3 regions of the Williamsia sp. Y721 genome follow, and region 2 is predicted to be linked to each of the others. Evidence: predicted binding sites of a transcription regulator. Region 2 holds the regulator's gene; each other region holds the start of a gene.
The links. Region 2 encodes LexA, which represses DNA repair genes until DNA is damaged. Its sites were predicted from a motif close to CGAACANNTGTTCG; they were not measured.
Positions count from the first base shown of each region.

Region 1: a site for LexA is predicted at 3,214-3,227, ahead of AC56PL_RS04360 (HNH endonuclease signature motif containing protein). Genes of this name have one in related genera too.
Region 3: a site for LexA is predicted at 4,671-4,684, ahead of AC56PL_RS01365 (DUF222 domain-containing protein). Genes of this name have one in related genera too.

Region 1 is NZ_JCASNH010000001.1:1,006,019-1,012,721, forward strand. It holds gene AC56PL_RS04345 (cation:dicarboxylate symporter family transporter) at 1-691, opposite strand, end outside; gene AC56PL_RS04350 (sensor histidine kinase) at 797-2,362, shown strand; gene AC56PL_RS04355 (response regulator) at 2,359-3,051, shown strand; gene AC56PL_RS04360 (HNH endonuclease signature motif containing protein) at 3,340-4,554, shown strand; gene AC56PL_RS04365 (heavy metal translocating P-type ATPase) at 4,977-6,703, shown strand, end outside.
Region 2 is NZ_JCASNH010000003.1:681,504-688,206, reverse strand. It holds gene AC56PL_RS17915 (class III extradiol ring-cleavage dioxygenase family protein) at 1-202, shown strand, start outside; gene miaA (tRNA (adenosine(37)-N6)-dimethylallyltransferase MiaA) at 196-1,098, shown strand; gene dapF (diaminopimelate epimerase) at 1,136-2,026, shown strand; gene hflX (GTPase HflX) at 2,072-3,646, shown strand; gene AC56PL_RS17895 (acyl-CoA dehydrogenase family protein) at 3,739-4,881, shown strand; gene lexA (transcriptional repressor LexA) at 4,984-5,703, opposite strand; gene AC56PL_RS17885 (LysM peptidoglycan-binding domain-containing protein) at 5,895-6,401, shown strand; gene nrdR (transcriptional regulator NrdR) at 6,492-6,703, shown strand, end outside.
Region 3 is NZ_JCASNH010000001.1:289,685-296,387, reverse strand. It holds gene gabT (4-aminobutyrate--2-oxoglutarate transaminase) at 1-117, shown strand, start outside; gene AC56PL_RS01380 (primary-amine oxidase) at 128-2,083, shown strand; gene AC56PL_RS01375 (NAD-dependent succinate-semialdehyde dehydrogenase) at 2,076-3,554, shown strand; gene AC56PL_RS01370 (agmatine deiminase family protein) at 3,574-4,587, shown strand; gene AC56PL_RS01365 (DUF222 domain-containing protein) at 4,797-5,510, shown strand; gene AC56PL_RS01360 (hypothetical protein) at 5,688-5,825, shown strand; gene AC56PL_RS01355 (purine-cytosine permease family protein) at 6,147-6,703, shown strand, end outside.

The sequences.
Region 1 (6,703 bases), on a different contig from region 2:
CGCTCCAACCGGTTTGGCCGACCACGTTGGCGATGGCGCCGAATGCGCCGATCGGGGCGAGCCACAGGATCATGCCGAGCACCTTGAACACGACCTTCTGGATCAACTCGATCGCCCGCAGGATCGGGTCGCCGTTGCGGGTGGGCAGAGCCTGGATCGCGAAGCCGACGAGCAGAGCGATGAAGAGGGTCTGCAGGACGCTGCCCTCGGTCAATGCCGACAGCATCGAGGTCGGGATGATCGACTGGATGAAATCCATGGTGCCGCCGGCTTCGTGGGCCTTGTCGGCGAGTTCTGCGCCGGTGCCCATCTTGGATGGATCGATCGTGAGCCCGCTGCCGGGGCTGAGCAGATTGCCAACCACGAGCCCGATGGCCAGCGCCACCGTCGACATCAGCAGGAAGTAACCGAACGCCAGGCCACCCACTTTGCCGACCGTTGCTGCCGCCCGCACCGAGCCGATGCCCAGGACGATGGTGCAGAAGATGACCGGGCTGATCATCATCTTGATCAGGCTCACGAACATGGTGCCCAGAACACCGAGGTCCTCGCCTACACCGGGGGCGACGAGTCCGACGATCACACCTGCGAACACCGCGATGATCACCGCGATGTACAACCAATGCGTCCGGTCACGCCGCTTTGGAGCCGGTGGCTGCTCTTGTGTCGGACGGTCTTCTGTCGTTGTCATGATCGACTTCCTTTGTGAAGCAGCGAGGAACGGGTTTGAAAGAATGGTGTTCGCCAAAGTGAGCGAGGTCACGGTTAAGTTCATTTCGTTCAGGCGGAGAGGTCGATGACGAGATTGGTGCCACGCTCTCTGGCAGGTCAGGCCATCGTGTTGCAACTCGTGGTTGTCGCGGTGATCGTGCTAGCGGGGAGTGCACTGGCTTTGCTCGACGCCCGCCGAGACAGCGACTCGGCAGCGCGCCAACAGGTCCTCGGTATCGCCAGTACCCTGGCCCAGTCGAACTCGACGGCAGCGGCAATCGCATCGGGTACCGCGCCGCAGATCCTCCAACCGGTGACCGGGCGCATTCGCGAGGACACCGGGATCGGATTCATCACGATCATGGCGCCCGATCGGACCCGCTTCACCCACACCAACCCGGCCCTCATCGGCCAGGACTACCTGGGCACCATCGGACCGGCGCTGGAAGGCCGAACCTTCACCGAGGTCTACACCGGGACTCTCGGGCCCTCCGTCAGGGCGGTGGCCCCGGTCCGTTCGTCGTCGGGGGAAATCATCGGCCTGGTGTCGGCGGGTATCACCCAGCAGACTCTCGGGCAGCGCTGGCGGGACGAGCTTCCGCAGATCATCCTGGTCGCGCTCGCCGCATTGGGGGTGTCACTGATCGGGATCTGGGCGATCGGGCGACGGTTGCTCCGGCAGACCCACGGCCTCGGACCGACCGAACTCCAAGTGATGTACGAGCACCACGACGCGATCCTGCACTCGGTCTCGGAGGGACTGATCGTGCGCGACCGCCGCGGTGTCGCGTTGGCGAACGACGAGGCCCGGCGCTTGCTGTCCCTGCCGTCGGGCGAGATCGACAATGAGTCTCTGCCGCTCTTCTTGCGCTCCTACTCTCCCGGTGCGCGCGACGAGGTCCACGTCACCGGCGACCGGGTGCTCGTGGTGAACCGTTCTCACGTAGCCGGTGAGCGGTCTCCCGACACCGAGGTCGTGACCATCCGGGACCGCACCGAATTGCAGGGCGCGCTGGGTGAACTCGACTCGATGAAGGTGTTTGCCGAATCGCTACGCTCCCAGGCCCACGAATCCGCGAACCGGTTGCACACCATCGTGACGCTCGTCGAGATGGGCCGCGCCGATGAGGCCGTGAAGTTCGCGACCACCGAGTTGGAACTGTCCCAACGTCTGGTCGACCGTCTGTCGGAAGCCGTCGGCGAACCCGCGCTCGCGGCGCTGTTGCTCGGCAAGAGCGCCCAGGCCGACGAGCGGGGTATCGGCTTCACCATCACCGATGACACCGAATTGTCCTCGGACGCAGAAGAAGTGCTGCTGTCAGGGCCAGAGCTGGTCACCGTCGTCGGCAATTTGATCGACAACGCTTTCGACGCCTGCGATCGGGACGATCCGTGGGTGGAGGTCACGGTCCGTCTGGACGGGGACGACCTGCTGATCCAGGTCGCTGACAGCGGCCACGGCATGGACCCCGCGGAGTTCTCAAAGGCGATGCAGCGCGGCTATTCGACGAAGGGCGGGAGTGAGCACGGGCGGCGTGGACTGGGTCTCGCACTGGTCGCCCAGGTCGTCGATCGGCACCGCGGCACGCTCACCGCGGAGATGACATACGGTTCGGTCGTGACGGTGCGCATCGGTAAGGCGGCGCGATGATCAACGTGCTCATCGTCGAAGACGAACCATTGATCGCCGAGGCTCACGGCACCTATCTAGGGAGAATTCCCGGATTCACCGCGGCTGCGCTGGTCCATACCGCCCGGGATGCAATGCAGGCCGCCGTCGCGGCATCGGTCAGTGGAGCCCCGATCGACCTGGTGCTCCTCGACATCGGCTTGCCCGACGCCACCGGCATCGACCTCGCGTCTGCGTTGTCCGGGCTACGCCCCGCGCCGGACATCATCGCGATCACGTCGGAACGCGATCTGCAGGTCGTGCGCGCCGCAGTCGCCAACGGGGCGCTGGCCTATCTGCTGAAGCCGTTCACCTTCGCGGCCTTTCGCGATCGGCTCGAGCGTTATCAGCGCTACCGCGCGGCCCTCCCGGCCGGTACCGACGCCGCCAGTCAAGCCGAGGTGGACCGCGCCTTCGCCGAATTGCGCACCGGCGCGGACCGATCCGCTGCGCCGAAGGGTGCTGCGCCGGGAACCGCAGACGAGGTGGCAAAGGTTGTCCGCGACACCGTCGGTGGCATCACTGCCGCCGACGCGGCCAAGATCGTCGGGGTGTCGCGGGTGACGGCATGGCGTTACCTCGAACGGCTCGCCGAAGAGGGAACGTTGGTACGCCACACCGACTACGGCCACGCCGGGCGGCCGAAGATCCGGTATCAGTGGCGTCGTTGACCCGACTCACCAATCTTCGCAAGATTTGTCACACGGACCGGTTATCTTGCTCAGACCGGTCTGCAGGGACACCCGTGGTGATCTGCGTTGGACTGGTTCGAGTTGCTTCGGAAAACTATCTAAATCTGTTGTTGGTCAACAGGTTTCACCGAGATTTGCTTGCGAACATGCGTTCGAGTCGGTACGGTGGAGTCGGCGACCACAAGCACGACGTATCTGACGCCTTCCCCGCAGAGACGCTCCGGTCGACATCCCGGTTTACTCTTTGCTCTTGGAAGGTGCTGTGTAATGCGACTTCTCGATACGGTCGATTCGCTGGTTGACCTGGACACACCCGACGATCCCATCGTGGTACTCGATATGACCAGAGACCTGATCACCCTGCGTAACGCGACCGATCATCAACTCGCAGTGTGCGCTGCGATGATCGATGAATCCGGGATAGCCCGCAAGGATGGATCGACCACAGCAAAGTTGTTGCAGGCCAACGGGGCCGCCCCGGCCTCGGCGTACCGCTGGTTACGCATCGGCGCGGGTATCGCGGGGCTGGATCGGACGGCGGGCTATTCACGCGACGGGTTCCTGTCCTCCGAGCACGTGGATGCGGTGGTCAAGGGGGTAGCGCATATCGCCGACCGGTCCGAAGAATCGCTGACGGTCGAGCAGTGGGCCGGGTTTGAGCGGAAACTGTTGAGTCACGCCATTTCCGGTGCCCCACCGGCGGAGATCAGTGCGGTCGCTCGGGCGCTGGGCAATGAGATCGCTGCGGATACCGGTGGTCCGCCGCCGGCCGAAGACCGGTCACTGAACAGTCTGGAATACAAAGTCCAGGAGGGACGATGTGTCGGTACGTTCGACGTGGACGCGGTGATCGGGGAAAAGTTGTTCTCCGCGTTGGACTTGTGGTCCAGAGCGCGTCCGGAGCCGGATGGCTCGGATGACAGCCGCTCGCCGACTCAGCGTCGGGCCGATGCGTTGCACCAGCTGTTGGACTGCGGTGGTGGTGGTGGGCAAACACTGATCTCGGCGCCGCGGACCGAGGTGACGGTCACCGTTCCGGCGGACCACCCGCAGGCGGCGTCGCTGTCCTGGATGGGGCCGATCACCGAGGCGACCGCCGCTGCGTTGGCGTGTGATTCGTCGATCACCTCGGTCACCCTGGACGGTCAGGAGGTACCGATCGATCTGAGCCCGCCCAAACGATTGTTCAAGGGGTTGGTCCGCAAAGCAATCATTATTCGCGATGCCTGCTGCATCAAATGTGGGGCGAAAGCCGGCTGGTCGGATTGTCACCACATCGTGCACTTTGTCGATGGCGGCCTGACCACCCTCGACAACGGATGCCTGTTGTGCCGGACGTGCCATATGGCAGTCCACAACACCGACTGGGACGTGATCATGGGCTCCGACGGCCATCCCTGGCTGATCCCACCGGCCGATGTCGATCCGTTGCGAAGACCGCTACCGCCCTACAACCGCCGAACCCTGACCCTCGCGGCCTGAACCTCGCCGCCTGACTCAACCGACTCTCCACTCCCGCGCACCCGAGATCTTTCGGGACCGCGCATGCATCCTTGACAACTCCATAGTGTGAAAACACGGTGCTGCCGTCCAGGCAGCTGGGCGGCAGCACCGGTTGCAACGTGATCAAACTTCAGCGGCGCTTCGGGCACGAGTTTGGTGGGGTCGAGCAGGTCGACGTTTCTGGGAGGTGATCGGCGGTACGGCGCCGGATTCGGTCCAAATTTTCCTGCGATGCGTGACCGAAGGCCCTCCACAACGACTCCTGTCAGGGGTACACAGGGCTGATGGACCCAACACATGGGGACGGCGGCGGTGACCCGGGCGCCGAGGCGGCAGTCGGCCCGGCCGTCGATCACACCGACCATCACCCTGACAATTCAGTCCACGACGACGGTTCTGCCATGCATCCGGCCGGGCACGCCGATCACGGCGGTCCAGGTGGGCATGCTCATCACGTTGCGCAGTTCCGTCGCCTGTTCTGGATCATGTTGATCCTCGCCGTCCCGGTGGTGCTCTGCTCTCCGATGTTCGCCTCGCTGCTCGATTACGATCTGCCCGACTCCGAGGCGCTCGAATGGGTCTCTCCGGTGTTGGGCACGGTCATGTACGTCTGGGGTGGGCGCCCGTTCCTCACCGGTGGCGTCAGTGAGGTGCGCGCGCGCGCCCCCGGCATGATGCTGCTCATCGCGCTGGCCATCACGGTCGCATTTGTCTCTTCCTGGGCCGCGAGTATCGGAATCGTTGATCACGAGCTCGATTTCTGGTGGGAACTGGCGTTACTGATCGTGATCATGCTGCTCGGGCACTGGATCGAGATGCGTTCGTTGGCACAGACCACCTCGGCTCTCGATTCGCTCGCCGCGCTGCTCCCCGATGAGGCCGAAAGGGTCGACGGCGACACGACCGTCGTCGTGGCGCCGTCCGACCTGCAGGTCGGCGATGTGGTCCTGGTGCGGCCCGGGGCCTCCGTGCCCGCTGACGGAAAGGTGGTCGACGGTACGGCCGAGATGGATGAATCGATGGTCACCGGCGAATCGCGCACCGTTGCGCGCGGCGTGGGGGATACGGTGGTCGCCGGCACGGTGGCCACGGATTCCGGTCTGCGGGTGGAAGTTACGGCCATCGGGCAGGACACCGCACTGGCTGGGATCGGGCGGTTGGTCTCTGAGGCGCAGAACTCATCATCGCGCGCGCAGCGTCTTGCCGACAGGGCCGCGGGCTGGTTGTTCTGGTACGCACTCGGTGCTGCGGTGATCACCGCAGCGATCTGGACGGGTCTGGACAAGACCGACGACGCGGTTGTCCGCACCATCACGGTGCTGGTCATCGCCTGCCCGCACGCGCTGGGTCTGGCGATCCCGCTGGTCGTCGCGATCGCGACCGAGCGTGCCGCCCGCGGCGGGGTGTTGGTGAAAGACCGACTCGCGCTGGAGAGTATGCGGTCCGTCGACATGGTGCTTTTCGACAAGACCGGGACACTGACCAAAGGTGAGCCCACTGTGATCGGCCTGCACTCGGTCGGCGCGAACTCGGACAGCGACGTGCTCACTCTCGCGGCGGCCGCCGAGGCCGGCAGTGAACATCCACTCGGTAAGGCGATCGTGCGCGCTGCACAGGAGCGCGGCTTACCCATCCCGCCGGCGAAGGATTTCACTTCGGCTCCAGCAGTGGGTGTTTCGGCGACGGTAGGCGGACGTCAGATCCATGTCGGAGGCCCCCGTCTGCTGGAGAACCACGGGCGCGCCGAAGTCGACGTGGCGGCCGCATGGCGAGCGGACGGATCAATCATCCTGCACGTTCTGGCCGACGACGAACTGATCGGAGCAGTCCGCCTCGCCGACGAGATCCGTCCGGAATCCCGGCAAGCGGTCGGCGCGCTGCACGACCTCGGCGTGAAGGTGGTCATGATCACCGGGGATGCCGAGGCGGTCGCACGGTCGGTGGCGCAGGCGCTCGGTATCGATCGGTACTTCGCCGGTGTCCGGCCGGAGGACAAAGCATCCACAGTGCAGGAATTACAGCACGAGGGACACGTCACGGCGATGGTCGGTGACGGCGTCAACGATGCACCCGCACTGGCGCAGGCCGATGTCGGGATCGCGATCGGTGCCGGCACGGACGTCGCGAT
Region 2 (6,703 bases):
ACTTGCCGCCTTGGCGCAGCCGCAGTGCGAGCTCTTCGGAGCGGATGGTCGGGGCCCGTGGCAGGTCGCCGCCGCAGCGACGCAGGGTTTCGAGGTCACCCCCGAATTGCGTTATGCCGGAGCGCCGTTCGGGGTCGGCTACAGCGTTGCGCTGTGGGATCTGACACCGGGGGATCTGACGCCAGGGGGCCACGCATGGTGACTCCGATTGCCGTGATCGGACCCACGGCAAGCGGCAAATCTGATCTGGCCCTCGACGTCGCGGAAGCGCTTGGTGGCGACATCGTGAACATCGACGCGATGCAGCAGTACAAGGGGATGGACATCGGCACCGCAAAGGTGCCTGCAGGCGAGCGCCGCAGCATCGTTCACCATCAGATCGACGTCCTCGATGTCACCGAGACCGCGACCGTGGCGCGTTATCAGCAGGCGGCGCGGGCCGACGTCGAATCGCTCCTGGCGCAAGGTCGCACACCGGTCGTGGTCGGTGGGTCGATGATGTACATCCAGGCATTGCTCGACGACTGGAAATTCCCGGCCACCGATCCGGAGATCCGTGGGCGCTATGAGGCCGAACTGGAACGGGTGGGTTCGCTTGCGCTGCACGATCGGCTCCGTACGGTCGATCCCGAAGCCGCCCACAACATCCTCGACACCGATGGCAGGCGCATCGTGCGCGCGTTGGAGGTGGTGGAGCTGACCGGGCAGCCGTTTGCCGCGTCGGCGCCGACAATCGGTGAACCACGTTGGGGCACAACCATCATCGCGCTTGATCGAGACACCGAAGAGCTCGACGCCCGCATCGCGCTGCGGACCGAACAGATGTTTTCGCAGGGGTTTGTCGACGAGGTGCAGGCGTTGTTGTCGCAGGGCCTGCGTGAGGGTGTCACCGCGTCGCGGGCCATCGGATATTCACAGGTCATCGCCGCCCTGGACGGCGATCACGATCTCGCGCACGCGCAGGAACTGACGTTCATCGGGACCCGCCGGTACGTGCGCAGGCAGCGGTCATGGTTTCGTCGCGACCCGCGGGTGCACTGGCTCGATGCGGCGACCCCAGATCTGCTCGGTCAGGCGTTACGCGCCGCAGGTAGGTGAGAACCGGACAGACCCCGGGACGGGTAGTCTTGACGAAATGTTCGGGCGTGTTGATTTTGTGAAGGGGCACGGTACGGAGAACGACTTCGTGCTGTTGCCCGATGCCGGCGTGCAACTGGATCTGACACCCGATTTCGTGTCGGCACTCTGTGATCGCCACCGCGGTATCGGTGCTGATGGTGTGCTCCGTGTCGCCACCGCAGGCGCGCTTCTCGGCGCAGGTGTCCTCGAGGCGCTGCCAACCGGCGTCGCCGCGGATGACTGGTTCATGGATTACCGCAACGGTGACGGCTCGGTTGCGGAGATGTGTGGCAACGGGGTGCGGGTTTTTGCGCATTACCTCGCCGCACACGATCTGGTGACCGGGCGGACCTTCACGGTCGGCTCGCGCGCAGGTGGCCGCGAAGTGACCGTCCACCGTCTGTCTGAATCCACGGCCGACGTCAGTGTCCTGATGGGCCGGGCCCGTAGCGGCGTCGAAAGCAAGGCCACCATCGGAGACCAGACGTATTCGGGGTTGTCGGTCAATGTCGGCAACCCTCATCTGGCCTGTGTTGTCGAGGGCCTCACTCTCGAACGTCTGAGGAGCATCGATCTCACGGCGCCGATCACCTTTGACCACAATGACTTTCCGGAAGGTGTCAACATCGAACTGATGACACCGCTGGTCGAGTCGGACGACGATGCCATGGTCGGCGAGGTGTCGATGCGGGTGCACGAACGCGGCGTGGGGGAGACCCGTAGCTGTGGCACCGGCACCGTTGCGGCTGCGAACGCAGCTCTGCGGTCGGTCGGCCGGAGCACCGGTGCGGTGGTCGTCAACGTTCCCGGTGGCGCGGTGACCGTCACTGTCGGTGAGACCGACAACGAACTCCGTGGGCCCTCGGTCTTGGTCGGAGCCGGGATGCTCAACGCAGGGTGGCGCTAAATCCGTTATGCAGTGCGCATGTCCGAATGTAACCATGGTGACCTCATGACTGAACACGAACCTGAATCGAACGAAGGCGACTTGAACGAAGCCGATCCGAATACTTTCCGCTCTGACGATCCCGCTTCTGACGGCCCGGACTCGAACAGCCCAGACTCGGTTGGTCCGGACTCGAAGGTTCGTGAGCCCCGCGCCCCAGAGATCCACCTGCCGAACTTCCACAAGGGGCCCACGCTCGGCGACCTGCAACTCGACGATCGGGCCTCGTTGCGGCGCGTTGCGGGCCTGTCCACCGAACTCACCGATGTCACCGAGGTCGAATACCGGCAGCTTCGACTGGAGCGGGTCGTTCTGGTCGGTGTCTGGTTGCAGGGCAGCACCACCGCGCAGGCGGAATCGAGTCTTGCCGAGCTGAAGGCCTTGGCCGAGACCGCCGGCTCCGAGGTGCTCGAAGGTCTCATCCAACGTCGGGACAAGCCGGATCCGGCCACCTACATCGGATCGGGCAAAGCTCATGAACTTCGCGACATCGTCGAGGCCACCGGCGCCGACACCGTCATCTGTGACGGTGAACTGACACCCGCACAGCTCACCGCGTTGGAGAAGGTGGTGAAGGTCAAGGTCATCGACCGCACCGCCCTGATCCTCGACATCTTCGCCCAGCACGCCACGTCGCGCGAGGGCAAAGCCCAGGTCGCGCTGGCTCAGATGGAATACATGCTGCCGCGTCTTCGCGGCTGGGGTGAATCGATGTCCCGCCAGGCCGGTGGCCGGGCGGGCAGCAACGGTGGCGTGGGTCTGCGTGGCCCCGGTGAGACGAAGATCGAGACGGACCGTCGCCGCATCCGTGAGCGGATGGCGAAGTTGCGCCGCGAGATCCGTGAGATGAAGACGTCGCGAAACACCAAGCGCACCAAGCGGAAAGAGTCCGCTGTCGCATCGGTCACGATCGTCGGTTACACGAACGCGGGCAAGTCCAGTCTGATCAATGCGATGACCGGATCGGGTGTGCTGGTGCAAAATGCGCTGTTCGCCACCCTCGACCCGACAACCCGGAAGATGTCCCTCGACGACGGTCGGGAAATCGTGGTCACAGACACCGTCGGATTTGTCCGGCACCTGCCCACCCAGCTGGTCGAGGCGTTCCGTTCGACCTTGGAAGAGGTCGCGGACGCTGACCTGCTGTTGCACATCGTCGATGGGTCGGACCCGATTCCGACGGACCAGATCAGCGCGGTGCGCAAGGTCGTCGATCAGGTGATCCAGGACGAGAAGGCGACCGCACCACCGGAGCTTCTCGTGGTGAACAAGATCGACGTCGCCGATCCGACGGTGCTGACGCAGCTTCGGAGTCTGTTTCCCGACGCGGTCTTCATCTCGGCGGCCACGGGCGAAGGTATCCCGGAACTGCTCGAGCGGGTCCGGGAGTCGGTGTCGCGACATGACGTCCATGTCACCGTCCGGGTGCCGTACTCCCGGGGTGACCTGGTCTCGCGCATCCACGCCGAGGGAGATGTGACGCGCGAAGAGCACGGCGCCGATGGCACGGAGATCGTCGCCAGCGTGCCTTCTGCGCTTGCCAGCCAGCTGGCCGAGTTCGCCGCATCTGACTTGTTCTGAAAATCCAGGCCTCCAGGCCCTTGGGCTAAATGTAGAATCCAGTTACAGTTACTGGCACATCCGCGTTTTGACACCTCGTTATGGAGACCTTGATGGAACGTACGATTTTCGAGCCTGAACACCTCCTCTACCGCGATTCGTACCGAAGCTTCCTCGAACAGCATGTGGCGCCGCACCACGCCCGCTGGGAAGAGCAGAACATCGTCGATCGCGATGTGTGGATCGAAGCAGGTAAGAACGGCTTCCTGGCCGTGGACGCACCCGAAGAGTTCGGCGGCGGCGGAGTCGACGACTTCCGCTACCAGGCCATCGTCTCCGAGGAGTCCGCACGGGGCGGGTTCAGCGGCCTGGGATTCACCCTGCACAACGACGTCATCGCGCCGTACCTGCTGGAGCTGACCAACGATGAGCAGAAGGCGCGTTGGCTTCCGGGATTCACCTCCGGTGAGCTCATCACCGCCATCGCCATGACCGAGCCCGGAACCGGTTCGGATCTGCAGGGCATCAAGACCAACGCCAAGAAAGACGGCGACCACTGGGTGCTCAACGGATCGAAGACGTTCATCACCAACGGCATCAACGCCGACCTGGTGATCGTGGTCGCGCGCACCGACCCCGAGGCAGGCGCGAAGGGATTCAGCCTGCTGGTCGTCGAGCGTGGCATGAAGGGTTTCGAGCGCGGCCGCAACCTCGACAAGGTCGGCATGAAGGCGCAGGACACAGCCGAACTGAGCTTCGACAACGTCCGCGTGCCCGCCGAGAACCTGCTCGGTGAAGAAGGCCTCGGCTTCATTTACCTGATGCAGAACCTGCCCCGCGAACGCCTGTCGATCGCAGTGGTCGCCGCGGCGGCGATGGAGCAGGTGCTGGAGACCACCGTTCAGTACGCCAAGGACCGCAAGGCCTTCGGTCGCTCGATCGGAAACTTCCAGAACACCCGGTTCCTGCTGGCCGAACTGGCCACCTCGACCACGACGACGCGCGTCTTCGTCGATCACTGCATCGGTCTGCTGAACGAGAAGAAGCTGACCGTCCCGGACGCCGCAATGGCCAAGTATTACGCCACCGAGAACCAGGTGCACCTGGTCGACCGGTGTCTGCAGCTGCACGGCGGATACGGCTACATGCGTGAATACTCGGTCGCCAAGGCGTTCCTCGACTCTCGCGTGCAGACCATCTACGGCGGCACGACCGAGATCATGAAGGAAGTGATCGGACGCAGTCTCGGGGTCTGATCACTTCGTGATCCCCTGAACTCGAAAGGCGGGGTGTACCGGGATATCCCGGTACACCCCGCCTTTGATCGCTCTGAGAGTGATCTGCCTACGACTCGGAGCTCAGAGTCGGCGCATCACTGTGACGACCTTGCCCAGGATGACGGCATCGTTGCCCGGGATGGGATCGAACACCGGGTTGTGCGGCATCAGCCACACGGCGTCCTTGGTGCGCTTGAATGTCTTGATCGTGGCGTCGCCGTCGATCATCGCCGCAACGATGTCGCCGTTGTCGGCAACATTCTGCTGGCGTACGACCACCCAGTCACCGTCGCAGATCGCGGCGTCGATCATCGATTCACCGACGACCCTGAGCAGGAACAGTGAACCTTCACCGACCAGCTCTTTGGGGAGCGGGAAGACGTCTTCGACGGCTTCTTCGGCGAGGATCGGACCGCCGGCCGCGATCCGGCCGAGGACCGGGACGAACGTCGGTGTCGGCAGGGATTCGTCCGGTGTCTGAACCTGCCCGGCCGCTGTGGCCGGGTTCAGGTCGGTGTCCTGGATGTTCACCGCTCGAGGCCGGTTGTTCTCGCGCTGCAGGAAACCCTTGCGTTCGAGCGTGCGGAGCTGGTGGGCGACCGACGACGTCGAGGTCAGACCGACGGCGTCACCGATCTCCCGGATGCTCGGCGGGTAGCCGCGCTCGCGAACCGAGGTACGGATGACCTCGAGAACTGCTTTCTGACGGGGGGTCAGTGAGCCCTCGGCGAGTGGTTCGGTGGCGACAACAGTGGTCGCGGCCCCGTCCGCCGGTGTCGGGGGCTGGGTTGTATCGGCCATCAGGTCCTCCAGTTCATGCGGTATCGGGCGGGGTCCATGTCGACAAAGATAGTGCAAATGGTCACAAGTCTCAAACATTTGTTCGATCAGGCGTGGCGCTTTGTCGGAGGCCCGTGGTACAAATCGAACACTCTTTCAATCGAACGAGTGATCGAATAGAGATCGAAACCGATGATCGAGGACTGAACCCCATGACTGCAGCCACCACCATCATCCGGCCGGCCACAGCTCGGCCTGTTCACCACTCCGAGAGCGGTACCGCCCCGCGCACCACGCGCCCGGTACGGCCCGCGGACACATCACGCCCGGCCGGTCGCCGTCTGCCTGCGCAGCGCCGGGTCGCCGTCTCGTGTGCCGATTCGCGTAATTCCGAGCGGCGGATACCGACCGCTCGCGAGATGGTCTTCGCCCGCAGACGCGCCTGGGCGGCTGCGTCGGTCACCGGCGTCGGTCTGATGCTCGTGGTGGCGTTCATGACCTTCTTCGGCGGCGTCATGCAACAGTCCGCCGATCCGGCCCGCGTCGGAACCGAGGTCGTCCGGGTCCAATCGGGGGAGTCGTTGGGCGCCATCGCCTCCCGCATCGCACCCGAGATGCCGACCGAAGCCGTGGTTGCGAAGATCATGGAACTCAACGCCATGAACAACTCGGCACTGTCGGTGGGTCAGGCATTGGTCACCCCCGTCTACGCGAGGTAGACCGTGGAGGGGCCGCGATCGCGGACGGTATCCTCGGAGTCACAGTGTCTGGTCACTCCGCCCAGGCCGTCGACCGTCGAGGAATCGTGCATGCATTGCCCGTTTTGCAAGAACGAGGACACCCGCGTAATCGATTCGCGGGTGGCGGACGAGGGTCAGGCCATCCGTCGCCGCCGCGCCTGTTCGCAGTGTGCACGCCGTTTCACCACCGTGGAGACCGCGGTGCTCTCGGTGGTCAAGCGAACGGGCGTCACTGAACCGTTCAGTCGTGAGAAGGTCATGCGCGGCGTCCGCCGGGCCTG
Region 3 (6,703 bases), on a different contig from region 2:
TGTGGCACCTACGGCAACGTGATCCGTCTGCTCCCGCCGCTGGTGATCAGCGACGAACTGCTGCACGACGGCCTCGATGTCCTCGAAGACGCCCTCAACGAACTCACCAGCCGCTAGGAGCGATCGCGTGTCAACAAAAACAACGTTCCACCCGCTCGATCCGCTGCGGGAAGACGAGTTCAGGGCCACTGCAGCTCTGTTGCAACGTGACCAGGGTGTCGGCGATGGCTGGCGATTCAACTCCATCGAACTCCTCGAACCGAGCAAGGCCGACCTTGCCACCTATGCCGGCGGCGGCCCCGCCCCAGCACGCAAGGGCGTCGTCACCTGCCTGGACAGCGGCCGTAACGCCACCTACAAGGCGGTGGTCTCCCTGACCGACGACACCGTCGAATCCTTCACTCACATCCCGGGTGTGCAACCGAACTTCACCGTCGACGAGTTCGAGGAGTGTGATGAGGTTCTGCGCAAGCATCCGGATGTGATTGCGGCACTGGCCAGTCGGGGTATCACCGATCTCGATCTCGTGTTCATGGACACCTGGACCTACGGCGATGCGGTGGCTCCGGAGAAGTATCGGGAGCGGCGGATCGGATGGTCCGACACCTGGGTCAAAGGTGAGGCCGGCGCCAATCCGTATGCCCATCCGGTCAGCGGTCTACATTGTGTCATCGACCTGAACACGATGGAACTGCTCGAGATCGAGGACACCGGCGGTGTGGAACCACCCGAGGTGATGGGCGAATATGTCCCGGCCCGCATCCCCGAACGCCTGCGCGCCAAATCGACACGGGAGCCACTCAAACCGCTGGAGATCACCCAGCCCGAAGGACCATCATTCACCCTCGACGGAAATCTGCTGACGTGGCAGAACTGGTCTCTGCGAGTTGGTTTCAACCACCGCGAGGGTATGACGCTGCACACGATCAGCTACAACGATTGTGGTCGCGAGCGGTCGGTGGCGCATCGGCTGTCATTCGCCGAGATGATGGTCCCCTACCGGGATCCATCCGAAGATCATTACCGCAGAACGGCATTCGACATCGGCGAGTGGGGTTTGGGCTTCATGACCACCTCGCTGGAACTCGGCTGCGATTGCCTCGGTGAGATCCGGTACCTCGATGCGGTCCTGCACAACAGCAAGGGCGAGCCGTACACCATCAAAAACGCCATCTGCATTCATGAAGAAGACAACGCCGTGCTCTGGAAACACGTCGATCACGACGCCGGCGCCGAGGTCCGGCGCATGCGCAGGCTCACGGTGTCCTTCCATGTCACAGTGGCGAACTATGAGTACCTTGTCTACTGGCGCTTCTACCAGGACGGCAACATCGAATGCGAGGTCCGCGCCACCGGGATCATGGTGACCACACCGATCGCACCCGGTGCGGCTCACCCCAACGGCACGCTCGTGGACGAACGGACCTACGCGCCGTACCACCAGCACTTCCTGACCGCCCGGCTGGATCTCGACGTGGACGGGACCGAGAACACCGTCTATGCCAGCGAAACCGAGATCGAACCGATGGGTCCCGGCAATCCCTACGGGCTGGCGTTGGTCCAGCGCAACACCCCACTGCGCACCGAAGACGAGGGCAAACAGGACATGAACTGGGCGACTCAGCGCGCCTGGAAAGTGGTGAACACCAACACCACCAACGGCCTGGGAACCCACCCGTCGTACAAACTTGTTCCCGGCGACGCCATCCCGGCGATGTTCGATCCCGCCTCCCCGATCTTCCAGCGCGCACAGGTCATCGGGCACACCGTCTGGGTGACGCCGAACCATCCCGACGAGCGCTGGCCGGCAGGCGAATTCGTGAACCAATCGGCCGCCGACACCGGACTCGGTGAATGGACCAAGGCCAACCGAAGCATCGACAACACCGACGTGGTCCTCTGGTACACCTTCGGTGTCCACCACATCACCCGGCCGGAGGACTGGCCCATCATGCCCGCCGACACGGTGTCGTTCTGGCTCAAACCTTTTGGCTTCTTCGACCGCAACCCGTCACTGGACGTCGAACCGAGCCCCAGTTCACACTGCTCAACCGAAACCACAGGAGGCCACTGCCATGACTGAGAACACCACCGACCCCATCGCCGACTTCCGCGGCCTGCTGGGCACAGTTCCCGCCGGGCTGTGGATCAACGGCAAGTCGGTCGACTCGTCGAACGGCGAGACCTTCCCCGTCGCCGACCCGGCCACCGGCACCACCCTGCTGCAGATCGCCGACGCGACCCCACACGATGCCAATACCGCTTTGGAGAGCGCACTCTCGGTCGCTGACGAATGGGCCGACACCGCGCCCCGGGTCCGCTCGGAGATCCTGCGATCGACATTCGAGTTGATCCGCGAGAACGCCGACGACATGGCGCTGATCATGACGCTGGAGATGGGCAAGGCCCTGGCCGACTCGAAGGCGGAGATCAACTACGGCGGTGAGTTCTTGCGCTGGTTCGCCGAAGAAGCCGTACGAATCGCCGGTCGCTTCACACAGTCGCCCGCCGGCACCGGCAACATCCTGGTGAAGCACGCGCCCGTGGGCGTCGCCCTGGCGATCACGCCGTGGAACTTCCCGCTGGCCATGGGAACTCGCAAGATCGGTCCCGCGCTCGCTGCCGGTTGCACCATACTGGTCAAACCTGCAAAAGAAACCCCGCTCACGATGTTGTACCTCGCGAAGCTACTGAGCGAGGCCGGACTGCCCGACGGCGTACTCGCAGTGCTGCCGACCAGTAAGGCAACCGATGTCACCGAGCCACTGATCGCCGACCCCCGGGTCCGCAAGATCAGCTTCACCGGTTCGACCGAAGTTGGTCGCACGCTGCTCGGCGATGCTGCTGCAAATGTCCAACGGACCTCCATGGAACTCGGCGGTAACGCACCGTTCCTGGTCTTTGCCGACGCCGACCTCGAACTTGCGGTCGAAGGCGCCTTTGCTGCCAAGACCCGCAACGGCGGCGAGGCCTGTACCGCGGCCAATCGCTTTCTGGTACACGAAGATATCGCCGAAGAGTTCACGACCGCCCTGGCCGCGAAAATGAAGGCGATGGTGCTCGGCCCGGGTTACGACCCGAAGACGACCCTGGGACCGATGGTCAACAGCAAACAGCAGCAGTCCATTGCCACCGCCGTGTCCGACGCGGTGGCAGCCGGTGCGCGGGTTCGCCTCGGCGCCGATCCGGCCGATGACGCCGGATGCTTCTACCCGGCGACCGTGCTCGACCAGGTTGCCGCAGACGCCGAGATCGCCAAGAACGAGATCTTCGGCCCCGTTGCCGTGATCAGCACATTCACCACAGAGACCGAGGCCATCGACGCAGCGAATTCCACCGAATTCGGCTTAGCCGCTTACCTTTACACCACCGACCTCGACCGCGCACTGCGCGTGGCCGACAAGGTAGAATCCGGCATGGTGGGTATCAACCGGGGTGTGATCTCCGACGTCGCCGCGCCGTTTGGCGGCGTCAAACAGTCCGGCATCGGGCGCGAGGGTGGCTCCGAGGGTATCTACGAGTATCTGACCACGAAGTACATCGCCCTGACCTAGCCCCGACGAGGAGCATCCGATGAGCAACTGGCACATGCCCGCGGAAAGCGCTCCGCAGGACAGGGTCTGGATGGCCTTTCCGGTCCAGGGTTATTCGCTGGGCGACACCACGGTGGCTCGTGACGCGGCCCGCAGCACCTGGGCCGCCGTCGCCCACGCCATCGTGGAGTTCGAACCGGTCACGATGATCGTCGACCCGGGCGAGATCGGTCCGGCCCGCGATTACCTGTCGTCCGAGATCGAGATCATCGAGGCACCGCTGAATGATGCGTGGGCACGCGACATCGGGCCGACGTTTGTCCTCGACGACAACGGTCGCCTCGGCGCGGTCGACTGGGTCTTCAATGGCTGGGGTGCGGCCGAGTGGGCACGGTGGGACAAGGACCAGCACATCGGAGAACTCATCGCCGAGCGCGCCGGCGCCGAACTCATCGATTCGCCAATGATCAATGAGGGCGGCGGCATTCAGGTCGATGGGGCAGGAACCGTCCTGGTCACGGAGTCGGTGCAGCTCGGCGACGGGCGTAACAGCACGTGGACCAAAACGCAGGTCGAGGCCGAGCTTGCCCGGACCATCGGGGCCGACCGCGCGATCTGGTTGCCACACGGCCTCACTCGTGACAACGAGAAGTTCGGCACCCGTGGGCACGTCGACATCGTGGCCGCGATGCCGTCACCGGGGGTGGTGCTGGTGCACGATCAACGGAATCCGAACCATCCCGACTTCGCCGTCAGCAAGCAGATCAAGGCCACCATCGCCGCCGCCGAACCCGGCTGGGAGATCATCGACATACCGGCGCCCACCGTCCTGACCGACGACGAAGGACCGGTCGACTACAGCTACATCAACCACCTCGTCATCAACGGTGCCGTCATCGCCTGCAGCTTCGGCGACCCCAACGATCACGAGGCCGCGGAGATACTCGGCGACGTCTACCCTGGCCGGACAGTGCGAACCATCGATGCTCGGCCCCTCTTCGAACGCGGCGGCGGCATCCACTGCATCACCCAGCAACAGCCATCCCTCCGCTAGTTGCGCTCACCGATCGCCCATCTACTTCGTCAGGCTATCGAAAGATGTTGTAGCCGAACCACATCCGATTGACTACACCCTTGCGAACACGCGTTCGATTGAGTTCGGTGGAGTCAGTCGACCACAAGTACGACGTATCTGACGCCTTCCCCGCAGAGACACTCCGGTCGACGCCCCCGGTTTGTTCTCTCCTTGGAAGGTGCTGTGCTATGCGACTTCTCGAGATGGTCGACGATTTGGTTGATCTGGTCTTACCCGATGATCCAACTGTGACGCTGGGTATGGCGAAGGATCTGATCACCCTGCGTAACGCGACGGAGCATCAACTCGCGGTGTGCGCCGCGGTGATCGATGAATCGGGGATGGCGCGTAAGGCGGGTTCGACCACATCAAAGTTGTTGCAGGCCAGCGGTGCTGCACCAGTATCGGCGTACCGCTGGTTACGCATCAGCGCAGGCTTGATGGGTCTGGATCGTACTGCCGGCTATTCACCGGACGGGTCCAGGGACACCGGCGGGCCACCGCCGGCGGAAGACCGGTCACTGAACAGCCTGGAGTATGCAGTCCGTGAGGGCCGCTGTGTCGGCACGTTCGATGTGGATGCGGTGATCGGTGAAAAGCTGTTCTCCGCGTTGGACTTCTGGTCCAAAGGGCGCCCTGAACCGGATGGCTCGGATGACGGTCGAAGCCCCACCCAACGCCGAGCTGATGCGCTGCACCAACTTCTGGATTGCGGTGGTGGTGGACAGACGTTGGTGTCGGCGCCGCGGACCGAGGTGATGGTGACCGTGCCCGCCGATCATCCCGAGGCTGCCTCGCTGCCTGGATGGGTCCGGCCACCGAGGCGACTGCCGCGATGTTGGCGTGTGATTCGTCGATCACCACGATCACCCTCGACGCACAGCAAGTCCCCATCGATCTGAGTCCGCCGAAACGTCTGTTCAAGGGTTTGGTCCGCAAGGCGATCATCATCCGCGACACCTGCTGCATCAAGTATGGGGCCAAGGCCGGCTGGTCGGATTGTCATCACATCGTGCACTTCGTCGACGGCGGCCTCACCACCCTGGATAAACGGGTGCCTGCTGTGCCGGACCTGCCATATGGCGGTCCACAACACCGATTGGGACGTCATCATGGGTTCCGACGGACACCCGTGGCTGATCCCACCGGCCGACATCGACCCGCAACGAAAACCTTTACCGGCTTACAACCGGCGAACCCTCACCCTCGCCGCCTGAACCAACTTCACCACCGTCACCACTTCTCCACCACCAGCGCACCCGAGCTCTCGTCGGGACCGCGCACGCATCCTTGACAACTCCATAGCGTGAAAGTGCGTGGTGCTGCCGCCCACGAAGTCAGTCCAGCCGGCCGGATGAAGTCCGCTCCAGGTAGCCGGATGAAGTCCGCTCCAGATGAATTGACGGGTTGCGGCCGCAGCACCATGGCAACCGGCTGGTCGTTTGCCTACCGATTCGGACAATCCGACTGCCGAATCGGTAATCCCAACCGACGAAATGTCAGTTGCAGCTTGCTCCTGCGCGGGAGACTGTTGCGCAATGACATCCACGACGCCCCGCACCACTCCGGAACCGGAGACTGCATCGGGCACCTACGGCGACAAAGTTCTCGCAGTGGAGCCGGGTGGTAACGAGTTCATCCCGCTTGAGGCACGCCATGGCAAGCCCCGCGGCCTGTTCTGGACCTGGACCGCCCCCAACCTGGAATTCGCCACCATCTTCCTGGGCATACTCGCGGTTCTCTACTTCGGTTTGACCTTCTGGCAGGCCATCGCCGCGATGGCACTGGGCAATCTGCTCGGCGCCGCGGCCCACTTCCTGTTGTCCGCGCGCGGCCCGCTTCACGGTGTGCCACAGATGGTGCTCGGCCGCTTGGGCTTCGGGTACCGAGGCAACATCGTCCCGGCATCCTTCATGGCGGTGATGTGTGGCATCGGCTGGTTCGCAACCAACAGCGTCAGCGGCGCACTGGCCCTCAACACACTCATCGGCGTGCCGTCGGCGATCGCGCTGCTCATCATCGTGCTCCTGCAGACGAGCTTCGCGTTCTTCGGGCACAACCTGGTCCAGAGGTTCGAACGGGCCGCTGCACCGGT